DNA from 4 places in the Mesorhizobium sp. B2-5-4 genome. Region 4 is predicted to be linked to each of the others. Evidence: predicted binding sites of a transcription regulator. Region 4 holds the regulator's gene; each other region holds the start of a gene.

Region 1 (7,342 bases), on a different contig from region 4:
TTCAATCATATCTCGATCGGCGTTCGCGACGTCACCGCCTCCAAACGTTTCTACGATGCCGCGCTAATGCCGCTCGGCTTCACTTGCGTCAGCCAATCGCCGGGTTCGCTCGGCTATGGCGCCCTGGGTGTCGCGCTATGGGTCAATGAGGCGGCGCGGCCGGTGCCGGCGGACGAAAAATCCGGCCTGCATTTCTGCTTCGCGGCGCCGACACGGGATAGCGTCGATGCCTTTCATGCCGGAGCGTTGCGCGAAGGCGGTAGCGACAATGGCGCGCCGGGCCTGCGCGCCGACTATGGCGAGAACTACTACGCGGCCTTCGTCGTCGATCCGGACGGCTATCGCCTGGAGGCCTATTGCGGCACTGCCGGCTAACCGTCGAGAGCTGTAGTTTCGCAGTCCTGACAGTTCCCACCGACCGGGCTTTGCACTACCAATGCGGGTACGGGCCTGGCCCGGTGGGAGGGTCAGCGATGCCGAGTTTCGACAGCCTGTTCAATGCCTTCGTCACCATTCTCGTGACCATCGATCCGCCCGGCCTGGCGCCTCTGTTCCTGGCCGTCACACGCGGCATGAATCGCGAGGAGCGCAGCCAAGTTTCCGTCCGCGCCTCGATCATCGGTTTTCTGGTGATGGCGTTGTTTGCGCTGGCCGGCGCCTCTATCCTGTCGGTGTTCGGCATCACCCTGCCGGCGTTCCGCGTCGCCGGCGGGTTCCTGCTGTTCTTCATCGCCTTCGAAATGGTCTTCGAGCGCCGGCAGGACCGTAAGGAGAAGATCGGCGACGTCGCCATCACCAAGGACATGATCCACAACATCGCCGCCTTCCCGCTGGCGATCCCACTGATCGCCGGGCCTGGCGCGATTTCAGCGACGGTGCTGCTCTCCGGCTCGTTTCAGGGCTTTGCCGCGCAGGCGGCCCTGGTCGGCATCATTTTCGTCTGCCTCGTCATAACCTATCTGGTGTTCGTGCTATCGGAACGCATCGACCGCATCCTCGGCCAGACCGGCCGCTCGATCCTGACCCGCCTGCTCGGCGTCATCCTGGCGGCCCTGGCCGTGCAGTTCGTGGCAGATGGCATCAAGGCGCTGATGGCCGGTTGAGCGGTATACCGCTCAACCTACTTCGCCGCTGTATCGACGATCTCGAAATCATGCGTAAGCGTGGCCGTCTTGGCCATCATGGCGGAAGCCGAGCAATATTTGTCGATCGAAAGATCGATCGCGCGCTTGACCTTGTCGCGCGACAGCGCACGGCCCTTGACGATGAAATGCATATGGATGCGGGTAAACACTTTCGGGTCGGTCTCGGCCCGGTCGGCGTCGAGTTCGACGACGCAGTCCTCGACCGCCTCGCGCCCCTTCTCGAGGATGTGCACGACGTCATAGGCCGAGCAGCCGCCGGTGCCGATCAGCACCAGCTCCATCGGGCTCGGTCCCGGCGTCTTGCCTTCCGGGCTGGACGCCGTGCCCATCACGACCTTGTGGCCGCTGCCGGATTCGCCAACAAAGGTGCGCTCCTCGACCCATTTGACACGTGCCTTCATCGCTCCATCCTTTCAGTCGTTGATCGCGCCGACTGTCGGCTCAAAATCAACAATGCAAAACCCCGAAAGTCCGTGCAGGACCCTCGGGGCATCTCAAGCAACAAGCATTCGCCGTTTGGTATGGCTTCCGATCAGAACGGTATCTCGTCGTCCAGCTCGCGCGACGAGCCACCGCCACCGCCCCCTTTGGAGCCGCCACCGCCGCCACGGCTAAAACCTTCGTTCGGGCTCGACTGGCCGAAATCGGAACCACGGCTGCTGCCGCCACCGCTGTAGCCGCCGACCTGACCGCCCTCACCTTGGCCGCGCGCGTCGAGCATCTGCAGTTCGCCACGGAATTTCTGCAGCACGACTTCGGTCGTGTATTTGTCGGCACCGGTCTGGTCCTGCCATTTGCGCGTCTGCAACTGGCCCTCGACATAAACCTTCATGCCCTTCTTCAGATATTGCTCGGCCACCTTGGCAATGCCCTCATTGAAGATGACGACATTGTGCCACTCGGTCTTTTCCTTGCGCTCGCCGGAATTCTTGTCGCGCCAGCTTTCCGAGGTGGCGATGCGGATGTTGACGACCGGCTCGCCCGAATTCAGGCGGCGGATTTCAGGGTCCGCCCCGAGATTGCCGACCAGAATGACCTTATTGACGCTACCCGCCATGATATTTCTCCGCGCTCATCCGAAACAAATTTTTGTCGCAGCACCTTACAGGCTGCCGATATTGGCCGCCTGCCAAGGCTGGCTTTTCCCACAAGGTTTTTGTTCCCTTTTCGTTCCTATGTGCATTGCCCCCAATTGTCAAGGAATGGCAGCAATGCCCGAACGCTGCATATGGGTCTCAAAACAGTGCTTGCCAAATCGATAAGTATCGACTTATGCTTTCGTCATGATCGAAGCAGAGATTTTCCGCGCCTTGGCCGACCCGACGCGCCGCGCCGTCTTCGAGCGTCTCGCGGCGAGCGAGATGAGCGTGTCGGAACTGCGCAGCGGCCTCACGGTGTCGCAGCCGGCCGTCTCCCAGCATCTGGCGGTGTTGCGCGGCGCTGGCCTGGTGGTCGAGCGGCGGGCCGGCCGCAACGCCTATTATCGCGCCGATCCGCAGGGGCTTGCCCCGCTGCTCTCCTGGATTGAACGCTATCGGACGTTCTGGCCGGAACGCATTGAAAAACTGAAGGCCGTTTTGAAGGACATGGATCAATGAAAGACGGGCGATCAATGAAAGACGGGCGATCAATGAAAGACGGGCGATCAATGAAAGACGCAAACCAAACCAAGGTCGCTCCAGAGGCGCTCGAATTCGAATACGACCTTGCCGAGCCGCCGGAAAAAGTGTGGCGGGCGCTGACCGTGCCGGAATTGCTCGCCGCCTGGATGATGCCGAACGACATCAGTCCGCGGACCGGCAGCCGCTTTGCCTTCGCCGGGCCTGACGCGCCGATCGAATGCGAGATCCTCGACGCCGAGCCCGAGCGCCTGCTGCGCTATTCCTGGCGGGAGCAGTCCGACGATGCGGCGCAACCGCTCGACAGCACCGTCACCTTCACACTCGCCCGTACCATTTCCGGCGGCACGCATCTGCGCATCGTCCATGACGGCTTTGCCCGCAAGGCGATGCCCGCTGTTGCGATGGCGGGGGCCGGCTGCCGGCTTTCGCTGCGCGGGGCCGGAAAGCCTATTGCCGCGAACACACCACGCCTTCTGCTGCCGCGCGCGGCCTGAACACGGAAATCGGAGAAGAGAAATGAGTGGTGTTGCCAGCCTTGTGCCGATGGTGATCGAGCAATCGAGCCGCGGCGAACGTGCCTTCGACATTTTTTCGCGACTGCTGCGCGAGCGCATCGTCTTCATCAACGGCGAGATCAACGACGACGTCTCGGCGCTGGTCTGCGCGCAGCTTTTGTCGCTGGAATCGGACAATCCCGGGAAGGAGATCTCGCTCTACATCAACTCGCCGGGCGGAATGGTGACCAGCGGCTTCGCCATCTACGACACGATGCAATATATCAGCTGCCCGGTCTCGACCGTGTGCATGGGCTTTGCCGCATCGATGGGATCGTTCCTGCTGATGGCAGGCTCGGCCGGGCGCCGCATCGCGCTGCCGAACGCCACCATCCTGCTGCATCAGCCGCTGGGCGGCTTCCAGGGCCAGGCTTCCGACATCCAACGGCACGCCGAACGCATCGGCCAGACCAAACGCCATATGACCGAACTCTACGCCCAGCATTGCGGCCGCAGCTATGAAGAGGTCGAACGCACGCTCGACCGCGACCATTTCATGACTGCCCGCGAGGCCCAGGCATGGGGCATTGTCGACCATGTTTTCGACACCCGCAAGAAAGCGGCGTGAGGCAGAGCCCCAGATCAAATCCTGCTAGGTGTCGAAGATTTGACGATATCGGTCTGGTTCCGGTGGCGGCAGGTCCCTATAAAAGAGGAATGACCGACACTCATCGACCCAGAACATCGCACCGTGTCACCGGCGCCATGGTGCTCGCAATCGTCGGCCTTGCGTCCAGTTCGGCACTTGCCGACGACGCTTCATCGTCAGCGCGAAAGAGCGCCCTGCCCGGCGTGGCCGGCGACTATCGCATCGCCAAGCCGGCCCCGGTGCCCGAACCCGACGACGCGTTCCCCAGCAGCGGCAATGGGCAGTTCAAGATCGGCAATACGGATGTCAGGATTTCCGGCAGCATCACGGTCGATGTCGGAGTTGGCGGGATCAAGCCGCCAAGGTAGGCCGAGGTCGGAGGCCTGCGAACTCAAGCCCACGCCCAAAAACAGCCCCGCCGTGCCTTGGGCAAACGGACGGGGCTTTTTGTTGGATTCTTAATCCATGCTTCCCGGGAGTGTACTGCCGGCGTTTGATTTCGGATGCTTCGCGGCATTCAGCCGACGATCCGACCAATAGTCTCTGATTTTGACGAATACGGCAGGTCACGGTTTGTCGGGTGGCGCAAACGCCTGCTCTGGCACTTATGCCTGCCGCGGCTCCAGTGACAACTGAAGCCCTGGGGGACTATCCGGTGGCGTCATGCTCCGCTCCTGTGTCCGTTGCGACATCGTCGTGGCGAAGCGCAATCGCAAATGCCTGCGGCGTCTCGCAGGCCGCCTTGGGGCGGCGAGGCCATCGAAAGACGGCCAGCTTCGCTGACTTCCGAAGACTGCTCCCGTGAGTTGGCCGCGTCAACCATCAATAGCCGGTTACGGAAAAATGTGATCACCGGAAGGTTACGTCCAGGTCAGTTTCCGCACAGTTTTGTCAGGAGCATGTTCGGCCTTTGTTCTTTCCGCTTGCCCCTTCGCGCGAAAGACGGTTAAACGACTTCTGTCGGGAGTTGTGGCGTCTCTCGACGTGGCGGCAAAAAGACCTACATAGGGGATGGCTAGGAAAACCCGCCAATCCCACGAATTCCAGATCTGAGGCGGCGACCGGCGATGGCCGACCATAAATTCCTTTCCATTCGCGGGGCGCGCGAACACAATCTGAAGAACGTCGATCTCGACCTGCCGCGTGACAGCCTGATCGTCATGACCGGCCTGTCGGGCTCCGGCAAATCGTCGCTGGCCTTCGACACCATCTATGCCGAAGGCCAGCGCCGCTATGTCGAAAGCCTCTCGGCCTATGCACGGCAATTCCTCGAAATGATGCAGAAGCCCGACGTCGACCAGATCGACGGCCTGTCGCCGGCCATCTCCATCGAGCAGAAGACCACGTCGAAGAACCCGCGTTCGACGGTCGGCACCGTCACCGAGATCTACGACTATATGCGGCTTCTGTTTGCCCGTGTCGGCGTGCCCTATTCGCCGGCCACCGGCCTGCCGATCGAGAGCCAGACGGTCAGCCAGATGGTCGACCGGGTACTCGCGGTCGAGGAAGGCACGCGCCTGTTCCTGCTGGCGCCCATCGTGCGCGGCCGCAAGGGCGAGTACCGCAAGGAACTGCTGGAATTGCAGAAGAAAGGGTTCCAGCGCGTCAAGGTCGACGGCGTCTTCTATGAAATCGCCGACGTTCCAGCGCTGGACAAGAAATACAAGCACGACATCGACGTTGTCGTCGACCGCATCGTCGTGCGCGGCGACCTTGCCACGCGTCTCGCCGACTCCATCGAGACGGCGCTGAAGCTGGCCGAAGGGCTGGCGGTGGCCGAGTTCGCCGACAAGCCGCTCGACGCCAGCCAGACCGGCGAGGATTCGGTCAACAAGTCGAAGAACGAGACGCATGAACGCATCCTGTTCTCGGAAAAGTTCGCTTGCCCGGTGTCCGGCTTCACCATTCCGGAAATCGAGCCCAGGCTGTTCTCCTTCAACAACCCGTTCGGCGCCTGCCCGACCTGTGACGGTCTCGGCAGCCAGCGCGCCATCGACCCCAACCTCGTGGTGCCCGACGAAAACGTGTCGCTGCGCGACGGCGCCGTCAGCCCATGGGCGAAATCGACCTCGCCCTATTACTCGCAGACGCTCGAGGCGTTGGGCAAGGCGTACGACTTCAAGCTCGGCGACAAGTTCAAGGATCTTTCCGCGCAAGCCCAGGAGGCGATCCTGCGCGGTACCGGCGAGCGCGAGATCACCTTCCAGTATGATGACGGCCTGCGTTCCTACAAGACCACCAAGACCTTCGAAGGCGTCATCCCCAATCTCGAACGGCGTTGGAAAGAGACCGAATCCGCCTGGATGCGCGAAGAAATCGAGCGCTTCATGTCGGCGACGCCCTGCCCGGTCTGCAAGGGCTACCGGCTGAAGCCCGAAGCGCTGGCGGTGAAAATTGCCGGCAAGCACATTGGCGAGGTGACGGAACAGTCGATCCGCAACGCCGACAAATGGTTCACCGACCTGCCGGCGCAGCTCAACGACAAGCAGAACGAGATCGCTGTCCGCGTGTTGAAGGAAATCCGCGAGCGCCTGCGCTTCCTCAACGATGTCGGGCTCGATTATCTCACTTTGTCGCGCAATTCCGGCACGCTGTCGGGCGGCGAAAGCCAACGCATCCGGCTGGCCTCGCAGATCGGCTCTGGGCTGACCGGCGTGCTCTATGTGCTGGACGAGCCGTCGATCGGCCTGCACCAGCGCGACAACACGCGCCTGCTCGACACGCTCAAGCATCTGCGCGACATCGGCAACACGGTGATCGTCGTCGAGCATGACGAGGACGCCATCCTGCACGCCGACTATGTCGTCGATATGGGCCCCGCCGCTGGCATCCATGGCGGCGAGATCATCGCCCAGGGCACGCCCCAGCAGGTGATGGCCAACCCCAATTCGATCACCGGCAAATATCTGTCGGGCGCACTCGAAGTGGCAACGCCTGGCGTGCGCCGCGAAGCCAAGAAGAACCGGCGGCTGAAGATCGTCGGCGCGCGCGGCAACAATCTGAAGAACGTCACCGCCGAAATCCCGCTCGGCACGTTCACCGCCGTCACCGGCGTGTCCGGCGGCGGCAAGTCGACCTTCCTGATCGAGACACTGTTCAAGGCGGCCTCGCGCCGCATCATGGGCTCGCGCGAGCATCCGGCCGAGCATGACCGCATCGAGGGGCTGGAATTCCTCGACAAGGTCATCGACATAGACCAGTCGCCGATTGGGCGGACCCCGCGTTCGAACCCCGCCACCTACACCGGCGCCTTCACGCCGATCCGTGACTGGTTCGCGGGTCTTCCCGAAGCGAAGGCGCGCGGCTATCAGCCGGGACGTTTCTCCTTCAACGTCAAGGGCGGCCGCTGCGAGGCCTGCCAGGGCGACGGTGTCATCAAGATCGAGATGCACTTTTTGCCCGACGTCTACGTCACCTGCGACGTCTGCCACG
Region 2 (7,342 bases), on a different contig from region 4:
CGTGTTGGAGATGTTCTGCGGTGACAGGAAGTCGTGGTTGAAACCCCAGAAAACGGCGATCTCGACGATGAGCAGAACGAAGGGGCCGAATTCCGGCCGCGCGATCAGGCGTTGAGGGAGCGAATGATTTTCCACTGGGAACCCGCGACATGGTTGGAACGGGCCGCGACCACCACCGCATCGGTTGGACATGCCGCGGCCATGAAGGTATCTGGCGCCGCACGAGATGCGCGGCGCCAGCGATCGCGGATTATTTGCCGGACAGGATCTTGTCGTAGACCGCCGCGGTGTCCTTCTCGTAGAGCGCGCCGGTGATGACGTTGAAGCCCGGAGGAATGCCGCTGGCCGCCATGTTGGCGAGCGACAGCGCCACATAGCTGGTCGCCTGCGGATCCTGCCACTGGCCGGCATTGACATAGCCGTTCAGCACTTCCTGGGTGGTGTCGAGCGAGTTGCCCCAGCCGACGACCGGGATTTCGCCCGGCTTGACGCCGACCTGATCGAACACGCGCTTGATTGAACCGGTGACGAGGTCGCCCAGGCCGATGATGGCTTTGACCTTGCCCTTATGGGCGGTGAGATAGTCGACCATGCGGTTGATCACCTCGGCCTGGTCGAGCGTCGCTTCGGTCACTTCATAGGTAATGCCGAGCGGTCCGAAGACGCTCTTGATGCCTTCCTCTTCCTGCACGCCGTAGGTGGCGCCGGGGATCTCGACCGGCATCCAGACGAAGTCGCCCTTCTTCACCAGGCCCTTGTCGACCAGGTACTGCGCCCAATGCTTGCCGAAGGTGACGTTGTCGCCGCCGACATAGGCGTTGAAATTGGCCTTGGGATCGGGCGTGTTGAAGTTGATGATCGGGACGTTGGCCGCGCGCGCTTCCTTGACGATCTCGACAAGGCTGCCCGGGTCGGGGCTGGTGGTGACGATGCCGTCGGCCTTGGCCGAGAGGGCGGCTCGCACCGCTTCCTGCTGCGAGGCGACGTCTCCATTGTGGAACGAGGTGTTGACGGTGTTGCCGGTGTCCTTGGCCCATTGCTTGGCGCCGGCGAGGAAGTAGGTCCAGACCGGGTCGGCCGGTCCGCCATGTGAAATCCAGTAGAACGTCTTGGCCTGCGCGGCTGCCGGAATGACCGTCAGCGCGATCAGCAGGCCGTAGAGCACAAGTCTTAATCTCGTCAGCATTTGATTTCCTCCCGGTTGAAGATGATCCGTCCCTTGTTCCGGTTTCAGCCGGATTGCGTCTTTTGCCAGCGCCGCTCGGATGCCTAAGAGCATTCCCTTTTTCGACGGATGGCAAGCCTCCATCTGCAGATGTAGTCGGCGCCTGACGGGGCGCCATCAACGACCCCATCAGATCGCATCAGTTGGGATGATTTTTTCCAGGCAGCCGAATGATTGTCGCCGAGGCTCAGCCTGACGGATTGTCCTGGCCAGTTCGGGCGGTCACCTGGGGCGAAAGCCCCCGAAGAGCCGGTTAGAGCAGGCGGGCCTTGGCGAGATCGCGCATCAAATGGCTGGCGCCGTAGGTCCAGTGCGGGCAATCGGCCGACAGCCGCACGCGGTTGACCAGCGCGCCGAATTTTTCCGACGAGATGGTGACGATGTCGCCGACCTTGTGCGTGAACCCCTTGCCCTTTTCGCCGCGATCCTTCGACGGCACGAACATCGTGCCGAGATAGAGCGCCAGCCCGTCCGGATACTGGTGGTGTGGCCCCATGGCCGCCGCAACCAGCTCCTCCGGCGAACGGCTGATCTCGGCCATCGAGCTTGCGCCCTCCAGCGAGAATCCATCGTCGCCTTCGACCTTCAGGCGCACGACGGCCTGCTTCACATCGGCGATGGAGAACGTGTCGTCGAACAACCGGATGAAAGGGCCAAGCGAGGCCGAGGCGTTGTTGTCCTTGGCCTTGCCGAGCAGCAGCGCCGAGCGTCCTTCGACGTCGCGCAGATTGACGTCGTTGCCGATGGTAGCGCCGACGATCCTGCCGCTTGAGGCGGCGATCATGGCGATCTCCGGCTCCGGATTGTTCCAGGTCGACACCGGGTGGAGGCCGACATCGGCGCCGAAGCCGACCGAGGCCATGGGCTGGCATTTGGTGAAGATCTCGGCATCGGGCCCAATGCCCACTTCCAGATATTGCGACCAGGCGCCGCGCGAAATCAGCTTGGCCTTGATCTCCATCGCCTCGGGCGAACCGGGCTTGAGCTTCGACAGGTCGTGGCCGATCAGGCCGGCAATGTCGGCGCGGATAGCGTCGGCCTTTTCCGCCGAGCCGCGCGCCTGTTCCTCGATCACTCGTTCGAGCAGGCTGACGACGAAAGTGACACCGGATGCCTTGATCGCCTGCAGGTCGACCGGAGACAGCAGAAAGGGTTTTGCCGGATCGCGCATGGCTTCGAAACTGTTGGCCGCGATGTCGTCGAGCAGGCCGACCGGCCTGCCCTTGGCCGAACGCACATGGCCGGCCGGATCGGCCAATTCGCAAACGTCGCGCACCGTGGGCGCCGCGCTCGACGTGATGTCCAAAACCGTGCCGTCGCGCACGACAACCACCATGGGATGCGAGACATCGCCGCTCCTGGCGCGCCCGACAAACAGGCCTTCTGCGGGCAGATGTGTCGGGTTGGTCATGCGGACGGTCCTCGGTCATCGCTGCGGTTTGCCGGATTGGCGCGGCACTTTCACCGGATTCCTGCCAAAGGTCTATCCCCCTTTGGGTCGTCCACTTGCCGTGTTGTCTGTGAGAGACCGATTTGCGACTGCGGCGACGGCGCTTCGACGCCTGTGTCATTCAGTACTTGAATTTGTTCCTGTTTTGTTCTAGATTGGGCGATCGGATACAAGTGCCGGACGAGATCAGTTGTGAGTGGGCAGCCTGCATTCGGGACAGCAAGGAACGGCCAGACCTTTTTCCGATGGGAGCAGGCCGAGCGACATTTTCATAATCGAATATTCTTCGCTATCCTTGCTGAGAGTGCGACCGCGGCCATGGTCGCGCGAAAGGCTGTCGCCTTGAGTGGAGAGTTCGAACTACAGGGTCGGTTCGTTCCGGAAAAGCACATCCATATCTCGCTCGTCGGTCTCGGCGACCATCATGAATTTCCAGAAGAGCTGGTTGAAATCGCCCGGCATATAGGCTCGATGATCGTTGCAAAACCTTTCGAGGTTTCCTTCAATCGGTTGGCGGCTTTTGGTGGTGGTGCTCTGGTTCTGCGTAGCAGCGACGGCAATCCGGCGCTGCAGACGTTCTGGCGTGATCTCACCGCGGTGATTTCCGACAGTCCGCTGAAGCCTTTCATTACGAAATCCATCGAACCGCACGTCACATTGCTTCGCGACGAAGTGCGTGTTCCCAGGATACGCGAACGATCAATCGATCCGGTCGGCTGGACTGTACGGGATTTTGTGCTGGTCCACAGTCTTATTCGGAAGCGTGCCTACAGAGTGCACGGGCGTTGGGAACTGAACGGCCAGGACGATGCCCGGCCCGCGATCTAGAGGTTGGTCCTCGTGCCCGCCTCACCCATCCTGACAGCGCCATGTCAGCTATCGAACGGTCCGGCAATGGTCGGCCAGCAGGCGGTTCCCTATTTGCAATGGGTCTGAACAGGAGGAACACAAATGACGACAGCGGAAATTGCCAAGGATTTCACCGAGCTTCTCAAGCAGGGTGACAATGAAGGCGCTGCCGAGAAGTACAATGCCGACAATATCGCCAGCTACGAAGCCATGGAGGGGCCGATGGCCGTCAGCCACGGCAAAGCGGCTCTCAAGGAGAAGAGCCGGTGGTGGCAAGAGAACAACGAAGTCCATGGCGGCTCGGTCGAGGGTCCCTATGTCAATGGTGACCAGTTCGCGGTGCGCTTCACGTTTGACATAACGCCCAAGGCCACGGGCCAGCGTGTCACCATGGATGAGGTCGGCCTTTACACGGTCAAGAACGGCAAGATCACCGAAGAGCGATTCTACTATTGAGCTACCGGGCCGGAACGATCGGTTCCGGCCCACTTCGCGCCTACGATTTGCTGGCAAAGCGGGAAGGGCAGTTTTAGGCTGTGGGCGGATTCGACTGTCAGCCAGAGGACCACGCTTTGACGATCACCATGTACGGCATCACCACCTGCGACACGATCAGGAAGGCGCGCGTCTGGCTGGAGAGCCATGACGTTGCCTATCGGTTCCACGATTATCGCGCGGAAGGGATCGAGGCAGACAGGCTGAATGGCTGGGTCGGCAAGGTCGGCTGGGAAAAGCTGCTCAACAAGGGCAGCACGACGTTTCGCGAACTGCCGGAAGCGGACAGGCAAGGCCTCGACGAGAAGAAGGCGAAAGCGCTGATGCTGGCCAGACCGACAATGATCAAGCGGCCAGTGCTGGAAGTCGGCGACAGTATCCTCGTCGGGTTCAAGCCGGATGTTTATGAGGGGGCGGTGGGCGGGAAGTAGAACCGACTCTCACCCCCGCCGCGATCCTTCGCGCCCCCTTCTGTCCCGCCGGCGCCTCGATGTTATGCGTGGGCTCGCAAATACCCCGCCAGCGCCACGGCGTTGTTATGCGCTTCGTCATGGGCGCCATAGAGCAGCGTCACCTTGCCGTCGCCGAGCAGGGCGCGCAGTTGCGCCACCGCCTTTTCATTCCCATCCAGCTCGCCACGATACCGTTTCTGAAACTCCGCCCAGCGCGCCGGCTCATGCCCGAACCATTTGCGCAGTTCGTCACTCGGCGCGATCTCCTTGAGCCACAGCGCCAGCGCCGCATCCTTCTTGGCGACGCCGCGCGGCCATATCCGATCCACCAGCACCCGCTGGCCATCGTCCTTCCCGGGTGCTTCATAGACGCGCTTGACCGCGATATCGAAGGCCATCACACCTCCGCTGGCTAGAGCCCCTGGGCCCACTCGCCCTTGCGCATCACCGGCACGCGGCTGCCATCCCCGGCGACGCCGTCAATGTCGATCTTGTCCGACCCGATCATCCAGTCGATGTGGATGAAGCTCTTGTTGCCGCCGCGCGCCGTGATTTCATCCTGGCTGAGCGACGCGCCGTCGACGAAGCACTTCGAATAGCACTGGCCGAGCGCGATATGGCAGGCGGCGTTTTCATCGAACAGTGTGTTGAAGAACAACAGGCCGCTGGCCGAGATCGGCGAGGAATGCGGCACCAGCGCCACCTCGCCGAGGCGGCGCGCGCCTTCGTCGGTGTCGAGCACTTTCTTCAGGACGTCCTCGCCTTTCGAAGCCTTGGCGTCGACGATCCTGCCTTCCTCGAAGCGCACCGAGATGTCGTCTATCAGCGTGCCCTGGTAGGACAGCGGCTTGGTCGAAGAGACATGGCCCTCGACCCGCCTCGCATGCGGCGTGGTGAAGACCTCCTCCGTCGGGATATTGGGATTGCAGGTGATGCCGTTCTTGGCGGTCGAGGCGCCACCCATCCACTCATGGCCATCCGCCAGCCCGACCGTCAGGTCGGTGCCCGGTCCGGCAAAATGCAGCGAATGGAAGTTATGTTCGTTCAGCCATTTGGTGCGCTCGGCTAACGCTGCATTGTGCGCCTTCCAGTTGCCGATCGGATCCTCGACGTCGACGCGCGAAGCGGAAAAGATGGCCTCCGCGAGCTTCGCCACGGCGACATCGTCGGGCTCGCCCGGAAACACCTGTTTTGCCCAGGCCAGATCCGGATAGGCGACGATGTTCCAGTTAATGTCGAAGCCGGTGATCTTCTCCAGCGCCGGCTGGTAGGCCATCGAATTGGCCTTGTTGGCGCGCGCCACCTTCGCCGGGTCCTGCGCCGACAGCAGCGACGGATCCTCGCCGCGCACGGCAAGCCTGGCGGCGTTGTTGGAAAAGGCCTTCGCCATGCCTTCATAGAGCCAGCCGGCGGCGCGGTCGAAGCCGGCGTCGGCGCCAAAACGGTAGCGCGCCAGCGTCATCTCGTCATCGTTGAAGATCGGCGTCACCAGCCCCGCGCCGGCCTTGTAGGCATGCTCGACGATGCGCCTGGACAGCGGCAGCGCCGCGATCGACGATGTCAGCACCAGATCCTGTCCGGGCTGCAATTGCAGCCCGACCTTGATTGCGACCTCCGCCAGCCTGTCGAGCTTCACCGGGTCGATCGTTGCGGAAACGCCGCGCGAATGTGTGGTCATGATCCTGCCTGTCGTAGTGGGATGTCTGATTGAACATAGACCGGTGCCGCGGTGCTTTCCACCGCGATCGCGCCGCTTGGCTCCGCGACCGACGATCCGAACTGCGCCATCGTCGCCGCGATCTCTTCCTTGATCCAGATTTTGAAGTCCCGGACCTTGCGGCTCTCGGCTTTGGTGGTGGAGGTCACCAGCCAGTAGCCGAGTCCGCTCTGGGCGCGGATTCCGAACGGTGCCACCAGCCGCCCGTCGGCCAGCGCATCGGCCGTCAGCAATTGCCAGCCCAGCATCACGCCATGGCCGGCGATTGCTGATTCCAGGCACAGCATCGGGTCGGTGAAGCGCGCGCCTTTCTGGAAGGTGACGGGTTGAACGCCGGCTGCCGCGAACCAGCTTTCCCAGTTGATCATCGCCCGCTCGTCGGTGATGGCGCAGGTCTGGGCGAGGTCGCCGATCGACGTCAGTTTTCTGGCAATCCCGGGCGCGCAGACCGGGAAGACTTCCTGCGCCAAAAGCAGCTCCGCCTTTCCGCCCGGCCATTTGCCGTCGCCAAGCCGGATAGCAATGTCGACGTCCGAGTGATCGAGATTGGCCAGCCGCACCGAGGCATCGATACGCAGCAGCACGTTGGGATGCCGGTCGAAGTGCCGAGACAGCCGTGGCAGCAGCCATTTGGAGGCAAAGGCCGGTGCCGCCGAAACAACCAATGTGCACTGGCTGGCTTCGTCGGCCAGTGCCACGGCCTGGGCAAGCTCGCGAAATCCAGCGCCAAGGCGGGCCGCGAAGACGGTGCCGAATTCGGTCAGCACGAGACCGCTCGTCGTGCGCTCGAACAGTGCCTGGCCGAGCTGTTTTTCGGTGCGGCTGATCTGCTGGCTGACGGCGCTGACGGAAACATTGAGTTCGCCGGCGGCGCTCGCGAGCGAGCCGAGACGGGCGACGGTTTCCACGGCGCGAAGGCCGTTGAGATGAACGCGGTTGAGCATGGCCATTTGAGATTTTCTAAACCGATCCGGCCGAAATCTCAATTGAAAGACTCACCGAAACGGCTGTCTTTATTGATGGGAGAACCTCCCGGGAGCCGGAAATGCTGAGGATATTGTCGTCGCTGAAGGTCCTGTTCGCCGCCAGTTCGTCGGATGACACGCGCTGCGATATCGATACGCTGAGGTGGCTGACCGATCCGCTTGCGCATC
Region 3 (7,342 bases), on a different contig from region 4:
CAGGCACCTTGCTGGAAATTGAGGTCGACCACACAGGTCGAGGCGCCGCGCGTCACCGAATGATGCAGCTGGAACGCGGTCTGCAGCGCCAGCGTCGTGGTGCCGACGCCGCCGGCGGCGGGCATGAAGGTATAGATCTGCGATTCGGTGTTTTCCTCGCGCCCGGGCCCCTGCAACGCTCGCACGACCGAACGCACGAGGTCGGCCGTGGTGATCGGCTTGACCAGGAAGTCGGCGACCTTGAGCTGCACCAGGATGCGCACGGCGGCGGCGTTGAACTCCTGGGTGACCACGACCACCGGTGCCTTGCCCTCGAGCCGGCGCATGACGCGCTGCAGGGACTCGATTTCTTCCAGTTTCGCCGCATCCATGTCGACGATAACGACGCCGAACTCGGCTTCCTGGACCTCGCCGCGCAGCTCGGTGACGTTCTTCTCAACCGTCATGAGCTGGATGATCTCGGAGGCGGCAAAGGCGGTCTTCGTGTCCTGCGCGAAGGTCCGGTCTGTCGATACGAGCAGGATCTTCTTGGTGCTGTTTGCCATTCTCGCCGCCTGTGAGGTCGATCGCCGTCTGGATCAGTTGCCGGTGGTGGTTTGCGCTGCCTTGGCGCCGGCCGCCTGATCGGGTGTGACCGGTTCGGCGGTTCCGCGCTTGGCGGGCACGAGAAGCCTCGTGTTCTGGACCCCATACTTCCACGGGTCCACCATCTGCATGACGGTGTTGGCCGCCTGCGCCTCACCGGCGACTGACGTCACGCCTTCGCTGCGCAGATAGTCGTCGCTGGTGCAGCCGCTTGCCAAACCGGCAAGAAGCAGGGCGATGCTCGATCTCAGGACCAGACGCATGATTTCAGTCCTTCGGCAGGTCGAGGAAATGACCGACTTTAGTCGCGGAAGCGCCCCGCACGGCGCTGCCGTCAGCCAGCGCCAGCGCACGGTTGGTGTCCGACGCCTTCACCTCCTCGGTGTTGTTGAGGAAATAGTCGACGTTGCTGGCGGGCTGCGTGCCATCGGTCGGCACAGCCAATTTCTTCGACGGGTCGACCGGCTTGACCAGATAGGGTGTGACGATGATGACCAGGTCGGTCTCGCGCCGCTGATAGGATTTCGACGAGAACAGCGACCCCAGCACCGGCATCTTGCCGAGACCGGGAATGCGCGACGTGGTGATGTCGTTCTGGGATTGCAGCAGCCCGGCGATCATGAAGCTCTGGCCGTTCTTCAGGTCGACCGAGGTCTTGGCGCGGCGCACGATGAACCCCGGCACCGAAATGTTGCCGATATTGTAGGACGCCGAAGCGTCGATCGAGGAGACTTCCGGCGCGATGTCGAGGCTGACCAAGCCGTCCTTCAGCACGGTCGGCGTAAAGTCCAGGCTGACGCCGTATTTCTTGTAGCTGACGGAGATCTTGCCATTGTCCTCGGAAACCGGGATCGGGAATTCGCCGCCGGCAAGAAAGCTCGCCGTTTCGCCGGATCGGGCAATCAGGTTCGGTTCGGCCAGCCTTCGGGCAAGGCCGCGCTCCTCCAACGCCTTGATGGCGATGTCGATCGAGACGCCATTGGACAGCAGCCGGCCAATGATCTCGCCAGTCCCCGCCGCCGGCACCGAGCCCGGATCGAGAGAGACATCGCGACCGCCGAAGCCGTAGGCGAAATTGGCGCTGTATTTCGCGCCCAGGTCCTGCCCGGCCTGGCGGTTGATCTCGACGAAGCGGACATTGAGCTGGACCTGCTGCGACGAGGAGATATTGACCGAATTGATCACCTCCTCATTGCCGGAGAAGCGGGTGGCGATCTTGTTGGCCTTTTCGGCGGCGACCGCGTCATCCGCCTCGCCCGACAGCACCACGCGGCCATTGGCCGAGCCGACCTTGATCTTGGCGTCCGGCACGCTGGCACGGATGGTGCTCGCCAATTGGTCGGTGTCGAGCGTCACTTCGATATCTACGGTGCCGACGAGCTGCTTCTTCTCGTCGAACAGCGCAATGCCGGTGGTGCCGAGATTGTTGCCCAGCACATAGAAGGATTTGTCGGTCAGCGGGTTGACGTTGGCGATCTCCGGATCGCCGATGACGATCTGATAGAAGGCCGCGCTCGTCATGATCGTCTTGGGCTTGCCCTTCGCGACCTTGATCGAGGCATTCCTGGTCGACGAGACATAGACGATGTCGTTGTCCGCCCTGGCCGCGCCAACGAAGGCGAGCATGCCGCTAGCGGCCAGTGAAGCCGCCATGGCCAAGGCGCGCACGAAACGCAACAGATTCGTCATTCGATATAGGGTGTGCATCACCATGATCCCGTCCCGCCCGGTCCCCACCGGTCTTTACTTCTGGTCCCGCGAAGGGACTTGGTATTCCTCGGCCTGCGTGCCGCGCGTCACGATGACCGTCTTGAATTTCGGCTTCTCCGGCTCCTTGGCGATGGCATCGAACAAGGAGCCGGCGGCGGCCTGGGCATTGGAAGCCACGGATCCGCCGAAGGACGAGATGGTGGTGACGCCGTTCTTGCCGTCGCCGCCTTCGCTGGCGGAGCGCAGCGACAGCGACAGCGTGCCTACCGTGCGGGCAAGCGCCACTTTCTGCGCGCCTTCGGTCGTCACCTCGAGGGTCACGGAATTGGCCACCTGCGGCGTCGTCTGGCGCTCGTCGGCGCCCTGCCCGACGCTCAGCACCTTGGCGTCGGCAACGACGATCTCCGAGGTGATGGTCGAGCCGGCCGCGCCTTGCGCGTTCTTGGCGACTTCCTGGATTTCGCCGGCATCGCGGGTGAGCACGACATCGACCCGGTCGCCCGGCGTGACGAAGCCACCGACCCCAGCGATCTCGTCGGTGCGGATGGTGACCGCCCGCATTCCGGGCGTCAGCATATTGGACAGCGTCGCGCGACCGTTCGGTCCCGACAGCTTGGAGAGCAGCAACGGCTCATTGACCTCGATCGGCGACAGCACGACCCGGCCCCCTTCGCCGAGCAATCCATCGATGGTGGCAAAGGCCCCCTGCGGCAGGGACTCCTGCGGCCACGGAATTTCGCTGAGCTTGGCGCGGTCGAGCTCCATGCCATAACGCAACGGCGCATTGGCCACCACGATGGTCTTGAACTCTATTTTGGGTGCTGGAGCGGAGATCGACGCCGTTTTCTCCTGGGCATCGGCCTTGGCCTGGCTCTTGACCCAGAAATCCGCGGCAAAGATCGAGATCGCGCCGAAAACGGCGGCGATGCCGATCATCGTTATGGCCTTGCCCCTCACGCCGAAACCCCTGATGCCCGTCGTTTCTTGTTATGTTGGGCTCACGCTAGTCCGCATTGGTAAAGAATCGGGAATCTTGTGCGGTGGCATTCGACCGATTTCCGCCTGCTTGGTTATCGAATGGTTTTAGAGTAAGAGGGGTTAAATCCCCGAACGTAACAGGAACCTCCGTCGCCTGGCGCCGAAAAGCGTGGCAGTATCGACGGGTGATTCGCAGCACCGGACCCTATGGTTGGCATGGACGACAACAACGATCTCTTCGGCAATGTGGGCAAGCAGCAGCAACCGGTTCGCACGCCGGCGCGCCCGGCCGACCCGCTGGTGCAAGCGGCCGCCAGGCGCCCGGCCGCTGCCAAGGATGGCAGCGAGGGGTACAGCGCCGCCGACATCGAGGTGCTCGAAGGCCTGGAGCCGGTGCGCCGGCGGCCGGGCATGTACATTGGCGGCACAGACGACAAGGCGATGCACCATCTGTTCGCCGAGGTCATCGACAATTCGATGGACGAAGCGGTTGCCGGCCACGCCACCTTCATCGATGTCGAGCTTTCAGCCGATGGTTATCTCACTGTCACCGACAATGGCCGCGGCATCCCGGTTGATCCACATCCGAAATTCAAGAAGCCCGCGCTCGAAGTGATCATGACGACGCTGCATTCGGGCGGCAAGTTCGATTCCAAGGTCTATGAGACATCAGGTGGCCTGCACGGCGTCGGCGTTTCCGTCGTCAACGCCCTGTCGGATCATCTCGAAGTCGAAGTCGCGCGCGGCCGCCAGCTTTATCGCCAACGCTTTTCACGTGGCATTCCGATAAGCGGTCTGGAGCACCTGGGCGAGGTGCACAACCGCCGCGGCACCAGGACGCGTTTCCACCCCGACGAGCAGATTTTCGGCAAAGGCGCGGCATTCGAGCCGGCGCGTCTCTACCGCATGACGCGTTCGAAGGCCTATCTGTTCGGCGGCGTCGAAATCCGCTGGACCTGCGATCCCTCCCTGATCAAGGAAAAGGATCAGACACCGGCCAAGGCGGAATTCCATTTCCCCGGCGGCCTCAAGGATTATCTGAAAGCGTCGCTCGGCGACGAATTCCAGGTGACGCGCGAAATCTTCGCCGGCAAGAGCGATAAGCAAGGCGGCCATGGCTCGCTCGAATGGGCGGTGACCTGGTTCGGCGGCGACGGCTTCATCAATTCCTACTGCAACACCATCCCGACCGGTGAAGGCGGCACCCACGAGGCCGGCTTCCGCAACGTGCTGACGCGCGGCCTGCGCGCCTATGCCGACCTCGTCGGCAACAAACGCGCTTCGATCGTCACCTCGGAAGACGTCATGATCTCGGCCGCCGGCATGCTGTCGGTGTTCATCCGCGAGCCGGAATTCGTCGGCCAGACCAAGGACAGGCTGGCGACGATCGAAGCGATACGCATCGTCGAGACCGCGATCCGTGACCCGTTCGACCATTGGCTGGCCGACAATCCGCAGGAAGCCTCGAAGCTGCTCGACTGGGTGATCGCGCGCGCCGATGAGCGGGTGCGCCGCCGCCAGGAAAAAGAGGTGTCGCGCAAGAGCGCTGTGCGCAAGCTGCGCTTGCCGGGGAAGCTCGCCGATTGCACGCAGAACGCGGCGGCAGGTGCTGAACTCTTCATTGTCGAAGGCGATTCCGCGGGCGGCTCGGCAAAGCAGGCGCGCGACCGCGCCAGCCAGGCCGTCTTGCCGCTGCGCGGAAAAATCCTCAACGTCGCCAGCGCCGGCAATGACAAGCTGGCCGCCAACCAGCAGATATCGGACCTGATCCAGGCGCTCGGCTGCGGCACGCGGTCAAAGTACCGTGACGAGGATTTGCGCTACGACCGCGTGATCATCATGACCGACGCCGACGTCGACGGCGCCCACATCGCTTCGCTGCTGATCACCTTTTTCTACCAGGAGATGCCGGCGCTGGTACGCGGCGGCCATCTCTACCTGGCGGTGCCGCCGCTTTACTCGATCAGGCAAGGCGGCAAGGTCGCCTACGCCCGCGACGACGCGCACAAGGACGAGCTTCTGCGCACCGAATTCACCGGGCGCGGCAAGGTCGAGCTCGGCCGCTTCAAGGGCCTGGGCGAGATGATGGCTGCGCAGCTCAAGGAAACCACTATGGACCCGAGAAAGCGCACGTTGCTCAGGGTCGATGTGAACGAAATCGATTCTGCCACCAAGGACAGGGTCGATGAGCTGATGGGCACCAAGCCCGAAGCTCGCTTCCGCTTCATCCAGGAACGCGCCGAATTCGCCGAGACGGAAGTGCTGGATATCTAGCCGCTGGCGAATTTAGCTTGCGTTCCTGACATGGAGACCAGCATGTGACCTGGGCGCGGCTGAAAACCTATTTCGAGACGAGCCTGGCCGGGCTGACGCAACCGACGCGCTCCGACTGGATTTTCGCCCTGCGCACCGTTTTAGCCGGCATGATCGCGCTTCTCGCCGCCTATGCGCTGAAGCTCGACCATCCGCAATGGGCGATGATGACGGTGTTCATCGTCGCCCAGCCGGTTGCCGGCATGGTGCTGGCGAAAGGCTTTTACCGGCTGCTCGGCACACTTGCCGGGGGTATCGCGGCAATCGGCATCACCACGGCGTTCGGCACCGGCCCCTGGATTCTGGTGACGGTGCTTGCCGTCTGGATTGGCATTTGCACCTTCGTCTCGTCGCTGCTGCGCAATCCCGAGGCCTATGGCGCCGCCCTTGCCGGCTACACCGCCATGATCATCGGCCTGCCCGCTTTCGGACAGCCGCATGTGGTCGTTGACCTCGCGGTCGCGCGTTGTGCCGAGATCGTGCTCGGCATCGTTTGCGCCGGCCTCACCAGCCGGCTGATCCTGCCAAAACTGGCCAGCGACGCCATTATCTCGCGGCTGAAACGCTGCATTCTCGACCTCGCCACTTACGCCGGCGGTGCGTTCTCCGGCGGAGACCGGGCAACCCTCATCGGCCTGCACCGGAAGCTTGTCGCCGACACCCAGACGCTTGGCGAAATGCGCGCCTATGCCAGGCTCGAAGCGGCGAGCTTCGCGCCGCGCGCGCATCCGGTGCGACGCACCATCGGACAGCTGCTCTCGGCCCTTTCGGCGGCGCGCGCGCTCTATTCGCATGCCGCTCCGAAAAACGCAGCCCTCATCCCGGTGCGCTCGGAGTTGCAAGCCCTTGTCAGCGAACTGGCAGCCAAGCCGGGAGCGCTGGACGACACCTCGCCCTGGTTGGCACGACTCGACGCGATCTCGATCAGAGCACGGCAAATACCCGATGCTTCGACCGAACAGGGTGAGGACAGGGTCGGCACCATCACCCGCCTCACCATCGCGGCCGATTTTGCCGAGGCGCTGAAACAGGTGCTTCGTGGCCTCGACGCTTTGCGCGCGCCCGTCAGTCGCCGACGAGGTCCCGGCAGCCGGCAGCCGGCCTTGGTGGTGCATCGCGACTATCCCGGTGCCGCGCGCAACGCCATCCGCGCGGCCCTTGCCACGTTGCTGGTCGCGGCTTTCTGGCTGACGACGAAGTGGTCGGAAGCGGCCGGCACCGTCATCCTCGTTGCCGTCGTGTCGAGCCTGTTTGCCGCTCGCCCCGACCCCGTGCAGGTATCCTGGGGTTTCTTCAAGGGAACGCTGCTCGCTTTGCCATTCGCCTTTCTCGTCGGTCAGATCGCGCTTCCCGCTCTGCCCGGCTTCGGCTGGTTCATGCTGTTCGTCGTGCCCATCATGGTGCCGGCGGCACTCGCCATGGCCAATCCGCGCTATGTCGGGGTGGCGACGGCCTTCGCCATCAACTTCCTGGCCTTCCTCAGCCCGCACCAGGCAATGACCTATGATCCCGGCCCCTTCTTCGCCGGCTCGGCATCGATCCTGGTCGGCATCCTGCTGGCAATCGGCGTCTTCATCGTCGTGTTGCCGGCGGACCCATGGCTGGCCGCCGACCGCATCGTGCGAGCCATGCGCGAGGATCTGGCGCGGCTTTGCCTGCATGAGCGCTTGCCGAGGCGTTCGGCCTTCGAGAGCCTCGCTTATGACCGGGTCAATCAGTTGATGCCGCTGGTGCAGAATTCCGGCAGGAAGGGTGA
Region 4 (7,342 bases):
AAGTCTCGTAGCTGTAATAGGCCTTGCCCAGGCGCACCAGCTCCTCGGCCACCTCCCGGTGGCGCGGCGCGCGCTCGAATTGGGACACCGCGTCACCGTCCCATGACAGGCCGAGCCAGGTCAGGCCGTCCAGAATGGCCGATGTGGCTGCATCGGTCGAACGCTCGCGATCGGTGTCCTCGATGCGCAGCAGCATCGTGCCGCCGGTGTGCTTGGCATAGAGCCAGTTGAACAGCGCCGTGCGCGCGCCGCCGATATGCAGATAGCCGGTCGGCGAGGGAGCAAAACGGGTGATGACCTTGTCGGGCATGGAACTCTCGGAGAACGTCTGAAGCTGAGTGCGGAGCGCGCGGACTTTCGCGCGTCGCGCGTTCATGTAGCATAGGGTGTCGAGGGCGCAAGGGGCAGACCCGATGACTGGACAAGGCCGGGGCTCGGATCGGGGCGAGGGCGCCATTGTCGGCGTCAGCGAGCGATCCCTGTTTGCGACGCCTCCTGCGATCCCGCTGCCATCGCCGCTCGTGGCTGCGCCCGCAACCCAGCCGCTGCAGGCGGATAGCCCAGCGCCAACTCCATCTCCTGCCGCACGCAGAATTGTGCGCGTGCGCCGGCAAATCGGCCCGATATCCTTTCCTCGCCTGCGTCACGGCGTGGCCAAGGCGGCGGAGCTGGAACTCGACCGGGGCGTCGCCTTCCTGCTGGTGCCGGTCTGCCTGGCCGTTGGGGCGATCTGCTACTTTTCGCTGGCGTCCGAGCCCGATTTTGCAAAGCCTGTCGCGGTCGTGGTTCTGGCGGCGGTATGTGCATTCGTCTCGCGCTCCTGGCCGAAAACCCATCTGTGTTTCATGGCACTGCTGTTGTGTGTGCTTGGCCTGCTTGCGGCGAAGGTCGAAACATGGCGAGCCGGAACCCGGATGCTGGGCTCGGAAATCTCGACGCAACTGACCGGTCGCGTGATCTCGCTCGAGGAGATGGAGAGCGGCCGCATCCGGCTGACCATGGACGTGATTTCGACCGCCCGGCCGAAACTGCGCTACGCGCCTGAAAGGGTCCGGCTTTCGGCACGCAAGATACCGCCCGAAATGACCGCCGGCTCGCATGTCACAGGCTATGCCAAACTGCTGCCGCCGACCGGCCCGGTGCGGCCGGACAGCTACGACTTCTCCTTCGACAGCTATTTCGCCGGCATCGGCGGCAGCGGCTTCTTTCTCGGCAATCCAACGGTCGTCTCCGCCGAAGCCGGTGAGATGCCGCTGCCGGCACGCGTGTTTTCAGGCATCGAAAATGCCCGCGAAGCCATCGCCGACCACATCAGGGGCAGCATTGGCGGCGCCGAAGGCGAGATCGCGGCGGCGCTGATCGTCGGCGTGCGGGCCGGCATTCCCGATGAAATCAACGAAGCGATGCGGCGCACCGGCATCTATCACATCATCTCGATTTCAGGTCTGCATATGGCGCTGGTGGCCGGCACCATCATGGGTCTGCTGCGCGGCGCCTTCGCGCTGTTTCCAGGGTTTTCCGCGCGCCGGCCGGTGAAGAAATACGCCGCCGCCGCCGCACTGTTTTCGATCGCCGCCTATCTCGTCATTTCGGGCGTCGTCGTCGCGGCCGAACGCAGCTTCATCATGCTGGCGGTGATGCTGATCGCCGTCTTGTTCGATCGCGCGGCGCTGACCATGCGCAATCTGGCGATCTCGGCGATCGCCGTTATCCTGGTTTCGCCGCACGAGGTCGTCGGCCCGAGTTTCCAGATGTCGTTCGCGGCAACCGCAGCCTTGGTTGGCGCCTATGCCGGCTGGGCCGACCACCATGCGGGAAAGACGAGGCCTCCGCCGCCAAAGCGATCCCTACCCGGGTTTCTGACGCGAAAATTCCTCTTGGCGACAGGTGGATTGGCCATGACGTCCATCATCGCCGGCAGCGCGACGGCACTGTTTGCCATCTGGCATTTCCAGCGGGTGTCGCCGCTCAGCCTGTTCGCCAATCTGGCCGTCATGCCGATCGTGTCGATCGTGATGTTCCTGGCCGTCGCTAGCGCGTTGCTGATGCCGTTCGGGTTGGATTGGCCGGCTCTCTACCTCATGGGCAAGGGCCTGACAGCGATGATCGCCATATCGGCGTGGATATCGGAGCGCTCTCCGGTCGATGGAGTCGGGCTGATTTCGCAGCAATCCGTGCTGCTGGTCACCGTCGCGTTGGTCATCGCGACGATGGCGACGACGTGGCTCCGGCTCACGGCGGTGCCATTCGCGCTTGCCGGTCTGTTGACTGTGTCGCACACGCGCGCGCCCGATGTGCTGATCTCGGAAGATGCGCGGCTGGTGGCTCTGTCGATCGGCAATGGCGAACTGGCCGTCAACCGGGAACGTCCGAACGAATTCGCAGCCGACAATTGGAAACGCGCTCTGATCTCCGAAACAATCGTCCTACCGGAAATGTTCGAGGAGACGGACGGGCAATTCGATCTTGCCACTCCCACCGACCTGCCGCTGGGATCGCCGTTCTATTGCCGCGAAGGCCTGTGCCTTGCCAGGCACCCTTCCGGCGCGATCATCGCCTATGTCGAGGATCGCAAGAACACCTGGAAGGCCTGCGCCTTCGCCGACCTGATCGTCGTCAATGACGCGACCGCCTATGACACCTGTCATAATCCGCTGGTTCTCGTCGTCACCAAACGCCAGCTCGCCCGCAAGGGGAGTGCCGCCGTTTTCTTCGATCCCCAATCGGCCACGACGCCGGCTGAGATCGAATTCGCCGTCGACGGACCATACCGGCCTTGGCACGAGCAGCGAAAATTCTCACGCGAGGCGAGGGGGCTGGCCCCCTATAAAAAGGCCGACAAGCCCGATGGCAAGCCAGTTCAGTAGCGCCTGATCAGCCCGACGAGCTTGCCCTGCACCTTGACCCGATCCGGTCCGAAGATGCGTGTTTCGTAGGCTGGATTGGCGGCTTCGAGCGCGATCGAGGCGCCCTTGCGACGGAACCGCTTCAGCGTTGCTTCCTCCTCGTCGACCAGCGCCACGATGATTTCGCCCGGACTTGCTGTATCGGCATTGCGGATGATGACCGTGTCGCCGTCGAAGATACCGGCCTCGATCATCGAGTCGCCCTTGACTTCCAGCGCATAGTGCTCGCCGCCCATGATCATGTCCGGCGGCACCGAAATCGAATGCGTCTGATGCTGGATAGCATCGATCGGCACACCGGCGGCGATACGACCCATGACCGGGATGGACACGGCTGAAACCGCATCATCGTCGTTGCCGGCCGCGGCCAGGCGGGAAGGCGCCGTCGCCGGCCTGATCTGGCGGCCGAGACTGCCTTGGCCAAGGCTGCCCTGGATGACGCTTGGCGAGAACTTCTTTGCCGCATTGAGGCCCGGCGCGATCGAGTCCGGCAGCCGCAGCACTTCCAGCGCGCGCGCCCGATTGGGTAGCCGGCGAATAAAGCCGCGTTCCTCCAGCGCCGTGATCAGGCGATGGATGCCCGATTTGGAGGCAAGATCGAGCGCTTCCTTCATTTCGTCGAAGGAGGGCGGTATCCCGCTTTCCTTGAGCCGTTCGTGGATGAACATCAGCAGTTCATGTTGCTTGCGTGTCAGCATGGCGGCCCCCAAGGCATTGAACGAAAGGTCTGACCAGAATCGAAAAAACAAACCCAGAACAAACACTATCCGTTCCAGTTGTGTTCCGCAACCGTTTAAAGTTTAATGAATTTGTTAACGCGTCTGAAGTTTTTTGCCGCGACAGCGGACTGAGGCCGATCCTTTCCACGATCGGCAGGCATTGAAATCGTTTTGGTTAATGGCCTGTGGCCTATCCACTGATGGGCCTTGGCATCAGTCTTTCGGGGGGCTCTTCGCGGGTGGATTGTACAATTTATGGATCCATTATTCGCGGAACGAAACGAAATCAAAACGCCAACGATTGGTAGCTTAGGGGCGGCGATGGACCCAGGCGTTTGGCCCACTCCGGCCAGCGCATGCCAATAGGCGTCGCGCAAGCATTGAAGTCACCCGGAACCCGCTTGCAAGCTGCCGGCGCGGGCGGCGTATTTGGTCGCGCCGCTGTCTTCGCTATGGACATAGACGTGCAGGGTATAGCCGATATGCGCCGTCATCAGCGCCTTGGCCCGCTCGACGTCACGATCGAGTGCAGCTTCCATGATCGCTGTATGGTGTTCGATCGCAATCGCTTCGCACAATGCCTCCATTGCCTCTTCATAACCGTCCTTCAGGCCAGCCGCGGCCCGCAATGTCGGCGCCAGGCCGAGAAAACGATGATGCCGTCGCAGCTGATCGGCGATGGTCGAGCGGAATCGCATGAGCCAATTGGAAGTCGCCGCGCTCAGCAGCGCCGCATGGAAAGCTTCGTGGTTCTCGTCCCATTTATCGACGGCCGCATCCGAAGGATCGTCGACCGCGGTCTTGCAACGGGAGAGCCGGTAGTGGGCGGTGACAACGGCATCCTCCCACTCCTTGCCGCCTTTTTCCATCGATTCGAGGAACAGGGGTATCTCGACCACCATCCTGGCGCGTGCCAGGTCCTCCAGTTCGGCCCGCGATACCGGAGCGACGGTAAAACCACGATTGCTGATGGCGGTGACAAGGCGTTCGGCCTCTAGCCGCGACAAGGCTTCGCGCAACGGCGTCCAGCCAACACCATAGGTGCCGCGCAGCGCACTCAGCTTGAGCGGGGCCCCGGGCATGAGGCGCGTCGTCAGGATATCGCGCCGCAACAGCTGATAGGCTGCCTCCGTCTTTGTGGAGATCGTTTGATCCTGCATCGCGGTCCACCCATGGTCTGGCAAAGAAAATTATATATGATGTTGGGGCATGGCAAGAATTATATATAATGTTTGACACGGGCCGGCGGACTGACCATGATCGCCGCAGTAGCCGCGCTGGAAGCGGCGTCGATCAAATCTGGGAGGAAATGATGTTGAAGTCGAAATCCGCTTGGCTGTCGGGTTTGTTCTTGGCCGGCGCATTGGTGGTGAGCGCCGGCAGTGCCGCCGCCGATCAAATCCGCATCGGCATCGCCAATTTTGGCGAGCATCCGCAATTGAACGCCGCCATAGCCGGCTTCAAGAAGGCGCTGACAGACAACGGCTTCGTCGACGGCAAGGACGTCGTCTATACGGAGAGCCATACCAATTTCGATGCATCGCTGGTGCCGCAGATGATCGCAAAGCTGCAGGCCGAGCAGCCCAAGCTGATCTACACCATCACCACGCCGGTCTCCCAAATCGCCAAGAAAGCGCTCGCGGGCTCCGGCATTCCGATCGTCTTTGCCGCGGTCACCGATCCGGTGGCGGCCAAGCTCGTGCCGTCGTGGGACTCGGGTGATGAAGGCATGACTGGCGCCACCGATCTTCAGGATGTTGCCGCGGTGATGGCCTTCACCAAGAAGCTGTTACCAAACGGCAAGCGTTTTGGTGTGCCTTACAATCCCGGTGAAGCCAACGACGTTGCCCTGATCGAAAAGATCAAGGCGGCGGCACCGGCCGCCGGTTTCGAGGTCGTGGAAGTCGGCATCGACAACGTCAATGACATTCAGCAACGCATCGCCTCGCTCGCCGGGAAAGCCGATGTGATCTACGGACCGACCTCGAATCTGATCCAGCCGGCGATCGCAGCTGTCTCGGCCGCCGCGCGCCAGGCCGGTATCCCGGTCGTCAACGCCGATGACAGCGCGGTCCGCAACGGCACCGTGCCGGCGAGCTTCGCGGTCAATTATACGCAGGTCGGGATCAACGCCGGCAACATCGCGGCCGAAGTCCTCAAAGGCAAGGATCCCAAGACGATCGCGCCGTCACGCCCGGCCTACAAGGACCACATGGCGTTGATCTCGCGCAAGGCGATGGCTGCGTTCGGCATCGAGATACCGGCTTCAATGGCCGATTGCGGCTGCATCGTCGACTGACATCGGCGCTGTGAGGGTGACGGCGCGGGCGCTGTCACCCCGAGGTCAGGGAGGAACGATGCTCGAGATCCGATCCGCGCGTAAAGTATTCTACAAGGGCCAGGCTGACGAGAAGATTGCGCTGGACGGCCTCAGCCTGTCGCTGGCCCCAGGCGAGTTCGGCATCGTCATCGGCTCCAACGGGGCCGGCAAGAGCAGCATGCTTAATGCCATTTCCGGCGCTCTGATCCTCGATTCCGGCCAGATTCTGATCAATGGCGCCGATGTGACTGGTATGCCGGTGCACAAGCGCGCCTCGAGACTGGCTCGCGTATTCCAGGATCCGATGCGCGGCACCGCCGCCAGCATGACGGTTGCTGAAAACATGCTGCTGGCTGATTTGCGCGGCAGCAAGCGCACCTTACGCCAGGGGCTGAACGCCACCCGCCTCGCGTCCTACAGGGAACGCCTGTCGATACTGGGCCTCGGCCTTGAAAACCGCCTCGACACACGCGTCGACCTGCTCTCGGGCGGGCAGCGGCAATCTTTGTCGCTGATCATGGCAGTCGGCGGATCGCCGGACTTGCTGCTGCTCGACGAACATACCGCGGCACTTGATCCGCGCACGGCCGAGATTGTCATGCAGGCGACGGTGCGCGCCGTCAGCGCGCTGAAGCTGACGACTATGATGGTGACCCACAACATGCAGCACGCCGTCGACTATGGCAGCCGCGTGATCATGCTCGACGCGGGCCGCGTCCTTCTGGAAGTTAGCGGCGAGGAGAAGGCGAGGGTCACGGTTATCGATCTGATCGGCCATTTCTCCGTCAAAACCGACCGCATGTTGCTGGCGAGCTGATCACCATGGGTTTTGTTCAGGACATTCTCGCCAGCTTCGTCGCAATCATGCCGGTCACCCTGGCGCAGAGCCTGATCCTGGCCTTGGTCGTGCTCGGGATCATGATCCCGTTTCGCATGCTGAATTTTCCCGATCTCACCAGCGAAGGCGCTTTTCCGCTGGGCGGCTGCGTCTGCGGCGTTCTCCTTGCCGCCGGCGCATCGCCGCTGATGGGCATCGCCGCCGCTCTTGTCGCCGGCTTCGCTGCGGGCTGCTGCACCGCCTTCATCCATCTGCGCTTCCGCATCCACACGCTGCTTGCGGGCATCCTGATGATGACGATGCTCTACAGCATCAACCTTCGCATCATGGGCAAATCCAACCTCTCCGTGTTCGGCTCGCCGACGGTGTTCGACTGGGTGCCGTTCGCGCGTCCGGGTTTTCCCGCCAGCAAGATCGTCGTCGCTGGCCTTCTCGCGCTTATTGCCTTCAAGCTGCTCTACATGTTCTTCAGGACCGAGAAGGGCACGGCCGTGCGCGCCGTGGGCGCCAATCCTGACATGGCCGAGGCGCAAGGCATCAATGTCTGGGCCGCGACCAT

What was found. Region 4 encodes LexA, which represses DNA repair genes until DNA is damaged. Its sites were predicted from a motif close to TGTTCNNNNTGTGTTCNG; they were not measured.
Region 1: a site for LexA is predicted at 2,303-2,320, ahead of FJ492_RS16295 (single-stranded DNA-binding protein). Genes of this name have one in related genera too.
Region 2: a site for LexA is predicted at 2,811-2,828, ahead of FJ492_RS19650 (2'-5' RNA ligase family protein). Genes of this name have one in related genera too.
Region 3: a site for LexA is predicted at 3,402-3,419, ahead of parE (DNA topoisomerase IV subunit B). Genes of this name have one in related genera too.

What each region holds. Positions count from the first base shown of each region.
Region 1 covers NZ_VFUR01000011.1:152,305-159,646, reverse strand. Annotated here, with positions in the region: gene FJ492_RS16310 (VOC family protein) at 1-375, shown strand, start outside; gene FJ492_RS16305 (MarC family protein) at 474-1,103, shown strand; gene FJ492_RS16300 (OsmC family protein) at 1,121-1,546, opposite strand; gene FJ492_RS16295 (single-stranded DNA-binding protein) at 1,678-2,202, opposite strand; gene FJ492_RS16290 (metalloregulator ArsR/SmtB family transcription factor) at 2,429-2,743, shown strand; gene FJ492_RS16285 (SRPBCC domain-containing protein) at 2,794-3,261, shown strand; gene FJ492_RS16280 (ATP-dependent Clp protease proteolytic subunit) at 3,284-3,889, shown strand; gene FJ492_RS16275 (hypothetical protein) at 4,027-4,278, shown strand; gene uvrA (excinuclease ABC subunit UvrA) at 4,978-7,342, shown strand, end outside.
Region 2 covers NZ_VFUR01000015.1:106,106-113,447, reverse strand. Annotated here, with positions in the region: gene FJ492_RS19665 (ABC transporter permease) at 1-135, opposite strand, end outside; gene FJ492_RS19660 (substrate-binding domain-containing protein) at 251-1,186, opposite strand; gene FJ492_RS19655 (fumarylacetoacetate hydrolase family protein) at 1,479-2,636, opposite strand; gene FJ492_RS19650 (2'-5' RNA ligase family protein) at 2,868-3,503, shown strand; gene FJ492_RS19645 (nuclear transport factor 2 family protein) at 3,627-3,980, shown strand; gene FJ492_RS19640 (ArsC family reductase) at 4,097-4,450, shown strand; gene FJ492_RS19635 (DUF488 domain-containing protein) at 4,513-4,869, opposite strand; gene FJ492_RS19630 (aminopeptidase) at 4,884-6,149, opposite strand; gene FJ492_RS19625 (LysR substrate-binding domain-containing protein) at 6,146-7,138, opposite strand; gene FJ492_RS19620 (propionyl-CoA synthetase) at 7,234-7,342, shown strand, end outside.
Region 3 covers NZ_VFUR01000011.1:18,798-26,139, reverse strand. Annotated here, with positions in the region: gene FJ492_RS15720 (response regulator) at 1-545, opposite strand, end outside; gene FJ492_RS15715 (hypothetical protein) at 579-848, opposite strand; gene FJ492_RS15710 (type II and III secretion system protein family protein) at 853-2,238, opposite strand; gene cpaB (Flp pilus assembly protein CpaB) at 2,329-3,252, opposite strand; gene parE (DNA topoisomerase IV subunit B) at 3,490-5,547, shown strand; gene FJ492_RS15695 (FUSC family protein) at 5,592-7,342, shown strand, end outside.
Region 4 covers NZ_VFUR01000001.1:433,175-440,516, reverse strand. Annotated here, with positions in the region: gene gltX (glutamate--tRNA ligase) at 1-310, opposite strand, end outside; gene FJ492_RS02255 (ComEC/Rec2 family competence protein) at 414-2,867, shown strand; gene lexA (transcriptional repressor LexA) at 2,861-3,604, opposite strand; gene FJ492_RS02245 (GntR family transcriptional regulator) at 4,012-4,785, opposite strand; gene FJ492_RS02240 (ABC transporter substrate-binding protein) at 4,938-5,924, shown strand; gene FJ492_RS02235 (ABC transporter ATP-binding protein) at 5,983-6,762, shown strand; gene FJ492_RS02230 (ABC transporter permease) at 6,768-7,342, shown strand, end outside.